4 regions of the Streptomyces sp. NPDC057438 genome follow, and region 1 is predicted to be linked to each of the others. Evidence: riboswitches for the same ligand, from Rfam matches in the RefSeq annotation. Region 1 holds a riboswitch; each other region holds the start of a gene.

What was found. Region 1 has a riboswitch for cyclic di-AMP ahead of ACFU5F_RS04385 (hypothetical protein). Riboswitches for the same ligand answer to the same signal wherever they lie in the genome.
Region 2: another riboswitch for cyclic di-AMP. It lies ahead of ACFU5F_RS08120 (C40 family peptidase); the one in region 1 lies ahead of ACFU5F_RS04385 (hypothetical protein).
Region 3: another riboswitch for cyclic di-AMP. It lies ahead of ACFU5F_RS12345 (M23 family metallopeptidase); the one in region 1 lies ahead of ACFU5F_RS04385 (hypothetical protein).
Region 4: another riboswitch for cyclic di-AMP. It lies ahead of ACFU5F_RS26435 (M23 family metallopeptidase); the one in region 1 lies ahead of ACFU5F_RS04385 (hypothetical protein).

Annotation. Positions count from the first base shown of each region.
Region 1 is NZ_JBHVDD010000004.1:51,522-53,712, reverse strand. It holds gene ACFU5F_RS04390 (hypothetical protein) at 1-844, shown strand, start outside; gene ACFU5F_RS04385 (hypothetical protein) at 1,011-1,268, opposite strand; cyclic di-AMP (ydaO/yuaA leader) riboswitch at 1,276-1,487, opposite strand; gene ACFU5F_RS04380 (hypothetical protein) at 1,901-2,191, shown strand, end outside.
Region 2 is NZ_JBHVDD010000009.1:56,919-59,109, reverse strand. It holds gene ACFU5F_RS08130 (ATP-dependent Clp protease proteolytic subunit) at 1-327, shown strand, start outside; gene ACFU5F_RS08125 (hypothetical protein) at 335-652, shown strand; cyclic di-AMP (ydaO/yuaA leader) riboswitch at 984-1,195, shown strand; gene ACFU5F_RS08120 (C40 family peptidase) at 1,199-1,672, shown strand; gene ACFU5F_RS08115 (DUF6328 family protein) at 1,752-2,191, shown strand, end outside.
Region 3 is NZ_JBHVDD010000016.1:59,099-61,289, reverse strand. It holds gene ACFU5F_RS12350 (M16 family metallopeptidase) at 1-637, shown strand, start outside; cyclic di-AMP (ydaO/yuaA leader) riboswitch at 840-1,009, shown strand; gene ACFU5F_RS12345 (M23 family metallopeptidase) at 1,023-1,811, shown strand; gene ACFU5F_RS12340 (GntR family transcriptional regulator) at 2,014-2,191, shown strand, end outside.
Region 4 is NZ_JBHVDD010000055.1:43,454-45,644, forward strand. It holds gene ACFU5F_RS26430 (PP2C family protein-serine/threonine phosphatase) at 1-574, shown strand, start outside; cyclic di-AMP (ydaO/yuaA leader) riboswitch at 865-1,026, shown strand; gene ACFU5F_RS26435 (M23 family metallopeptidase) at 1,037-2,098, shown strand.

The sequences.
Region 1 (2,191 bases):
TCCGGAGACCGGATCGATTGAGTTCTATTCCGGCAGCGCCGATGAGTCAGCACCGGCAGAACTCAATACCGCCATCGCCTACGCTTCAGATTCCTCCGGCACCTACGAAGTTCCCAGCGTTTCACTCAGCGCCCCGAAGGTGACTGGTTCGAGCCAGGAAACAGGGGTGTTCCTGCAAAGCCACGTGCCGGGCTATTCGGGAGGAGTGTTCAACCTCTACGCAAACGATCTGAGCGGCAACGGAGTTGCCTACATCAACGGGTACGGCGCTGATACATCGGCCGCCGGCTCGTCCATCGAGCTGCACGTCCGCGACGCGCAGTCCGCATCGGCCCAGTCCACTGCCAAGCTCACATCCGGCGGCTTCGCGATCGACCGAGACCTCAGCGTGTACGGCAAATCCCAGGGGCGCGGATTTGTCGCACAGAAGACTCTGACCGCGAACGTCACCTTCTCCAGCACGGAGACGGCCCTCATCACCACCGGCAGTATCACGTTCAAGGTCGGCCGCGCCTACCGCGTTTCACTCTGGGCACTGCACAGTGCGGCCAGCGACAGCTACGCGCTATACCGAATCCGCAAGAACACCGTTTCCGGGACGATTTACAAGGATCAGATACGCGTCAACAATCTGCAAGCCTCCACAGCGAACGCCGCCGTTTCCGTCCAGACTATCCTGACCAACACCACGGGCAGCGACGTCACAGCCGCACTGTGCTGGACCGGAACTCAAGGCGGTGTCGCACAGACGTGGACGCTCGCCGCCAGCAGCAGCAACGTCGCCTATCTGCTGGTGGAGGACTGCGGCTCGGCCGACGACTACATCGGCCAGGCGATTACCTGACTAGCCCGATCATGGCAACTCAGATCTGTCCCGCTCTCAAGCAACGCCCGCGATGTCCCGAATCAGCCCTAACCGCTTGAAGTCAGTGCTATGGGGCTCATAACAAGGAGAGCACAGGAAAGGGGCCTTGGTCAGATACCAAGGCCCCTCCTGCCGTGCTACCGGGTCAGGACTGCCCCCGGATGAACCTCAACATCAGGATGATGAAGCCACACAGGCCGGCGGCTGCTAGGCAGCCTGTGTAAATCGCCTCGAAATACGAGACATGGTCCATGATCCGTCGCCCTGTCGCCGCGGTGAAACCACCGATGATCCCCACAAGGACAATGACTGCGGCTTCAAACTTGCGGATCTTGGACCCATCACCCCCGTCCCCGTCGGAGCTGGTTCCAGAGGGCTGGGGGTTGTTCTGCGTCGTTGGCATGACGGCTGCACCTTCGCGTCAGCCGCCTGTGAAGGATGACCTGTCGGATTCGGGCTGGCGAAGTTGCCCGGCCGCTGACGCAGCTTCACCCCAAGGGCTGCTCGGCCCGGTCATGGCGTGACCGTCCCAACGACCCGTCGTGCTGGGTCCTCCACTCCTGCCGATCCACTTCTGTCGACCGGTCATCCGGGCGGCGGCAGGACTCGGCGTCCGCCCGGATCGCCCCACCACTGTGGCGAGGGCTTGTCGTCAGCAGGATCTTGGCCTACTCACGGTCGAAAGTCCCAGGGGAACTGGGGATTTGTGTTCTTTCGCACCACTCACCCGTTTGGGTGGACGTATGTGAATTTCCCAGGTCAGGCAGCATCGAGGTGCAACAGCGGGTCAGGAAATGGGACCGCGCCTACGTCATCTGAGGGACCCTCTTTCGTACGAGTTGAGGGAGCGTCAGGGGTGCTGGCTACGACACGCGCTGTCGGCGCCACCACGTCATGCCCGAGCTGTACCGGGGTCCGCACGGCAGACACTCCCGAGCCGCTGGCGCTGCGGTAGCAGCGGTTCCAAGTGATCGCACAGCTCAACCGACACGATCCACGGCTGTCGGTGGGCACCGCTACTATCCGGGATGCCTCATGGGGGGCGACGAGGGGAGTCAGGGAATGGGTAACGTGAACGATTCAGCGGTCAAGCGGAAGTTGGGTATCCAGACCTGGCGGAACTTGTCCAAGGACAAGGTGCTCAAGTTCGCGGCAGCGATGCCCGAGATGGCCACCGAGGCGCGGCTCAAGCTCATCGAGCAGTTCCCGGCCTTCAAGGACCTGGGTAAGGCCAACATCGATGCAGTCGCAGAGGCCCACAGGTCCACTCTCGCAGCCAACGAGAACAGTCAGAACCACTTCTACAAGGCTGCACAGGACCAGCGG
Region 2 (2,191 bases), on a different contig from region 1:
CTGCTGGCGGCGGGCACCCGGGGCAAGCGGTCGATGCTGCCGGGGTCCCGCGTACTGATCCACCAGCCGGCCCTGGCCGAGCCGATCGAGGGGCAGGCCAGTGATCTGGCGATCCAGGCCGAGGAGTTGACACGCAACCGCCGGAACATGGAGGAGATGCTGGTCCGGCACACGGGGCAGAGCCCGGAGCGGATCAGCGCCGACCTCGAGCGTGACACGTTCCTCGACGCCGAGGCGGCGGTGGCGTACGGCCTGGCCGACCGGGTGGTCGGAAGCCGCAAGACCCGTCCCGCACCCCCCTCGCCCCCGACCCCCGGCGTGAGGTGAGGCGCGGATGCTGCCCCCCGAACTGCCACCGCTGCCCGCGCTCACCCGCGCCGAGGCGGAGCTGATCGACCGTTACCTGGACGTGCTGGATCTGATCGGCCGGATCAATCCGGCTCGTCCGGGCGACACGTACCGCGGGTTGCGCGCGGCGCAGGCGCTCGTCTCGAAGGCGGCCGCGCTGCGTGACGCGCTCGAACTGATGCACAGGCGCGGGGAGAACGAGGTACACGCCCCGACGCTCGCGCGGGCCCTGCGCGTCCTGGACGGGGAGCGCCGCGCCGGGCGGGTGGCGCTGCCGCCGGAGGCGGAGGACTCGCCGGCCTGAACCGATCGCGCATCGCGCCGCGTACTACTGACGGGGCGTCCGGTCCCGGCTCGTCGCCCTCCGGTCGGCCTACCGCGATCGACCCATCGGCCCATACGTCGTGAGGACCTGTAAAGTTGCGCAAGATGCCTGGTACATGGCCGGAGTACGGCATTCCGGTGCTGGTGCGGACCTCCTCGACCAGTGGGACACAACCATGGAAATCACCCTGTCCACCCGAACGGGTGAGTGGTGAGTAAGACCACAAATCCGCGGTTCCGTTGGGATTTTCGCACTTGAGTACGCCAAGATCCCTTCCTGACGACAAGCCCCCGCCGCAGCGGCGGGGCGATCCGGGTGGACGCCGAGTCCTGCCGCCGCCCGGATGACCGGTCGACAGGATTGCATCGGCAGGAGTGGAGGACCCAAGCACGACGGGTCGCCGGAACGGTCACGCCATGACCGCGCCGAGCAGCCCTTGGGGTGAAGCCGCGTCAGCGGCCGGGCAACTTCGCCAGCCCGAATCCGACAGGTCATCCTTCACAGGCGGCTGACGAAGGGTTGCGCATGTCTGCGCTGAATCGTGTCCCGTCGCTGTTGACCCGGGCCGGTACGGCCTCGGCTCTGACCATCGCCGCCGTCGGCGGCAGCATCGTGGTCCCGGGCGCCGCATCCGGCGCCGAGGCCGCCACGGTGGCGTCGAAGGCACTCAAGGTCGCTGCTTCGAAGAAGGGCTCCCCTTACAAGTACGGCGCCGTGGGTCCGGGCCGGTTCGACTGCTCGGGGCTGACGCTCTACTCGTTCAAGAAGGCGGGCAAGAAGCTGCCTCGTACTGCCCAGCAGCAGTACAACAAGACGAAGCACATCTCCGCGGGCAGCCGCAAGCTCGGAGATCTGGTCTTCTTCCACTCGGGCTCGAACGTGTACCACGTCGGCATCTATGCGGGGAAGGGGAAGCTCTGGCACTCGCCGAAGACGGGTGACGTCGTCCGGCTGCAGAAGATCTGGACGAAGAACGTCTGGTACGGCCGGGTCCGCTGACCCACCGCCGGGGGGCGGTGGCGCTGTCCGCCGCCCCTCGCCCGGAGTATGTCCCGCCCATGTGGTTACCCGTCCGGTCATGGCCGACGTACCCACCACCGGGCGTAATGAGACCCCCCTCGAACGCGCCGACCGCAATTTCTCCGAGTTGCTCCAGGAGTTGCGGGTCACCCAGACCGGGGTACAGATCCTCTTCGCGTTCCTGCTGACGCTGGCCTTCACCCCGCGCTTTCCGGATCTGGACACGTTCCAACGTGTCACCTACGTCACCACGCTGTTGCTGGCCGTTCTCGCGGCGGCCCTCTTCACCGCGCCGGCCGCCCTGCACCGCTCGCTCTTCCAGCAGAACGCCAAGCCCGCCATCGTCCGGGTCTCGTCCCGGCTGGCCAGCGCGGGCATGATCGTCCTGATGCCGGCCTTCACCGGTTCCGTCCTGCTCGTCGTGGACGTGACGCTCGGCCGGAGGGCTGGGATCGTCGCCGGAGCCGGCACCTTTCTGGTGTGCCTCCTGCTGTGGGG
Region 3 (2,191 bases), on a different contig from region 1:
CGGACGCGTGATCATCGTGGACCGCCCCGGCTCCGTGCAGACCCAGTTGCTCATCGGCCGGGTGGGCGCCGACCGGCACGACCGTGTGTGGCCGGCCCAGGTGCTCGGCACCTACTGCCTCGGCGGCACCCTCACCTCCCGTCTGGACCGCGTCCTGCGGGAGGAGAAGGGCTACACCTACGGGGTGCGCGCGTTCGGCCAGGTGCTGCGCTCCGCCCCCGACGGATCGGGTACGGCGATGCTGGCCATCAGCGGCTCCGTCGACACGCCCAACACCGGTCCGGCGCTGGACGACCTGTGGACGGTGCTGCGCACCCTGGCCGCCGAGGGGCTGACCGACGCCGAGCGTGATGTCGCCGTGCAGAACCTCGTGGGGGTCGCTCCCCTCAAGTTCGAGACGGCCGCGGCCGTGGCGGGCACGCTGGCCGACCAGGTCGAGCAGTACCTGCCGGACGACTACCAGTCGACGCTGTACCGCCAACTCGCCGCCACGGGCACGGTGGAGGCCACCGCGGCCGTTGTGAACGCCTTCCCGGTGGACCGCCTCGTCACCGTCCTCGTCGGGGACGCCGCGCAGATCGAGGAGCCGGTCAGGGCCCTCGGAATCGGCGAAGTCACCGTCGTACCGGCTGAGTAGGAAACGGACAGAACGACACGCACCAGTGAGGCCCTGGTGACGGAAGAGTCACCAGGGCCCACGTTTGTCCGTTTGATGGCGGAGGTTGTGTGTCTGACCTGTGGCGTAGTTAACAAATCCTGTGATCCGTTTGTTATTTCGAAGACGGCCCACTTAGCGTCGGTCCGGCTGTTCGTCAGATGTTCGCCGCAGCCGCGGCACCGGACAGTCATCGCCGAGTCCCGAGGTGCGAGCCTGGGGAGCCGGGGACCCACCGAAGTCCCTGGGGTGAATCGGGTGCCCTTCGCGAGCGACGCGAAACGGGGGGCAGCCGTAGGAGACCTTCCTGCTCCGAACCCGTCAGCTAACCCGGTAGGCGAGAAGGAAGGAAAGGACCAGCCACTTCATGGCGTTCACCCGCGCCCCTGGGAAGCACCGCCGCCCCGGCCGTGTGCAGCGCACGACCACGAGGAACGTGGGCGTCGCCGCTCTCACCACCACCGGTGTCATCGGCACCCTGGCCGGCCCCGCGCTCGCCGCGGAGGAGCCCGCCGTCGAGCAGACCGGCCTGAACCAGGTCATCGTCCTCGGTGACACGGTCGCCGACCAGGTCGACGCACAGGCCGCCGCCCAGCAGCAGGCCGCCGAGGTGGCCGAGGTCAAGAAGAAGGCGCAGGAGGAGGCCCGCAAGGCCGCCGCCGAGAAGGCCGAGCAGGAACGTGCCGTCGCCAAGGAGCGCGAGGAGATCAAGGCCCGCGCCGCCCGCGCGGCCGAGCGCGAGCGCCTCAACACCTACGTCTCGCCCATCAGCGGCTCCTACATCTCCACCGGCTACAAGGCCGGCGGCGCCGTCTGGTCCTCCGGCAGCCACACCGGCGTCGACTTCCACGCCGCCACCGGCACGGCCGTCCTGGCGGTCGGCTCCGGCACCGTCGTGGAGGCGGGCTGGGGCGGCGCGTACGGCAACAACATCGTCATCCGCATGACCGACGGCACGTACACCCAGTACGGCCACCTGTCGTCCATCGGCGTCTCCGTCGGCCAGACGGTCACCCCCGGCCAGCAGATCGGCCTCTCCGGGGCGACCGGCAACGTCACGGGCGCGCATCTGCACTTCGAGGCCCGCACGACGGCCGAGTACGGCTCGGACATCGACCCCGCCGCGTACCTGCGGTCGCACGGTGTGAACGTCTGACACCCGGCTCCACGCCTCCGACGAAGGCCCCGGCTCACGAGCCGGGGCTTTTCGCGTTGCGCGAACCTGTTGCGCGCACCTTCTGTCCAAAAAATATCCCTGGATTCCGGTCCGCCATCGGAAATTCCGTCCCGCTGCAATAGAGTCGCTGGAAGACACGTCAATCATCGACGTTTCACGGGGATTAAGGCGGAGGTCGGTCATGCGTATTCCGGCGCATTCGGTTTGCACGGCGATCCGGGACGACATCGTCGCGGGTGTCTACGAGCGCGGCGGCCGTCTCACCGAGGAACTGCTCGCCCGTCGGTACGGCGTCAGCCGGGTCCCCGTGCGTGAGGCGCTGCGCACGCTGGAGGCCGAGGGCTTCGTGGTGACCCGCC
Region 4 (2,191 bases), on a different contig from region 1:
CAAGGGGCTGGGCGCGGTGTCGGCGGTGGCGGTGCTGATCGGCGCGTTCCGGGAGGCGGCCGAGCAGGAGTCGACGCTGGAGGCGGTCGCCCAGCGGCTGGAACGGGCGCTGGCCCGGGAGACGACCCGGCGGGAGGCGGCGCTGCGGGACGCGGCGGTGGAGTACGAGGGGTTCGTGACGGCCGTGCTGGCGGAGTTCCCGCACGGCGCCGGGCGCGCCCGGATCGTCAACCGGGGCCACCCCTCCCCGCTGCTGCTGCTCGCCGATGGCACCCTGTGCACGCTGGACACGTCGCGGCCGGCCCTCCCGCTGGGCATGGAGGACCTGGGCGCCTGGCCCGACCGCGCGGAGGAGACCGGGTTTCCGCCGGGTGCCACCCTTCTCTTCCACACCGACGGGCTGTCGGAGGCGCGGGACGCGTGCGGTGTCTTCTACGACCCGGTCGAGCGCCTGTCCGGACGGGTCTTCTCCGCTCCACGCGCCCTGGTGACGACCCTCGCGGACGAGGTGCGCCGGCACACGGGGGACAGCACGACGGACGACATGGCCCTGCTGGCGGTCCGCCGCCCGTGACATCGGGCGGATGCGGGTGCGGTGCGGGTGCATGGGCTGCGAGGGTCCGCGGGGGCCTCTCTGCCACCCAGCGTGACTGTGCGACGTTTCTCCGTAGAGATGCTGATGTCCCGTCAGAACTTTTGTTACTCCTGAGGCAAGTCAACTCGCCCGTTTTAAACCCCTCATGACCCGTAAAGTCCAGCAGGGGGGTCGGAACGATCATTCAGAACAGCTTGGATTGGAGTACTCGCGTCTATTAACGTTCGATAACGCAGCGCGGTCGTCCCAGCCGTCACAAGAGACGGCTCCGTGCTCACGCGCCGAATCCCGCAAGGGAACCGGGGAACCACCACCCTGGGGTGAATCGCACGGAGACCGTCGTGGCAGTCCGCACGACCGGTTTACGCGCGTAGGAGACCTTCCTGCTCCGAACCCGTCAGCTAACCCGGTAGGCGAGGAGGAAGGAAGGAGTACGCCCACGTGGCGTCGAACCGGTCCGCGACCGAAGCCCCGTTCGTGCCGAGCCAACGCGAAGGCGAGAGCCGGACGTTCGGCTACGGCAGCTACAACAGCGACAACGAGGGCCCCTGGCAGGAGTGGAATCCCAGCGAGGACTCCCTCCGCCCCGCTCGCGGTCGGCACCGCGTCGCCAAGAAGACCGGCGTACTCGCTCGTGGCGGCCTCGGCCGCAGCTCCACGGTTCTCGGCGTCGGTGTCATAGCCGCCGTCAGCGGCGCCGGCATGGCCAGCGCGCAGTCCGGCAAGGCCCCGGTGTCCATCTCGATGCCCGACATGCCGAACGTCGGCTCGGTCTTCGAGGACGAGGCCGAGGAGCCGGAGCCCGAGGCTTCCAGGACGCCGCTCAGCAGCGCCGGCCTGAGCGCCGCCGAGACCCAGCAGGGCGCCGCGGACGCCGGTGAGGCGCTGCGCGCCCGCATCATGGCCCAGGCCGAGTCCCAGCAGGACGCCTTCGACAAGGCCGCCGCCGAGGCCGCCCAGACCGCTGCCGCGGACAAGGCCGCCGAACTGGCCGCCAAGGAGAAGAAGGAAGCCGAGGCCAAGGAGGCCGCCGCCAAGAAGAAGGCGGCGGAGGAGGCCGCGGCGAAGAAGGAGGCCGAGCGTCTCGCCTCCCTCGCCAAGCAGTTCACGCTGCCCACCTCCTCGTACACCCTCACCTCCACCTTCGGCCAGGCCGGCCCCTACTGGTCCTCCGGCTACCACACCGGCCTCGACTTCGCCGCCCCGACCGGCACCCTGATCAAGGCCGTCCACGGCGGCACCATCACGCAGGCCGGCTACGAGGGCTCGTACGGCTACAAGACCGTCCTCACCCTCGATGACGGCACCGAGATCTGGTACGCCCACCAGTCCTCCATCGGCGTCAGCGTCGGCCAGAAGGTCGCCACCGGTGACGTCATCGGCCGCGTGGGCGCCACCGGCAACGTGACCGGCGCCCACCTCCACATGGAGGTCCACCCGGGCGGCTCCGCCAGCGGCATCGACCCGGCGGCGTGGCTGCGCAGCAAGGGCCTGACCCCGTAGAACCGGCCGTGAGAAGGAAGCAGCGACGCCGCGCGGGTCCGTGAGGACCGCGCGGCGTCCGTTTTCCCCGGGGTGGCGGCACGGCTGCCGACA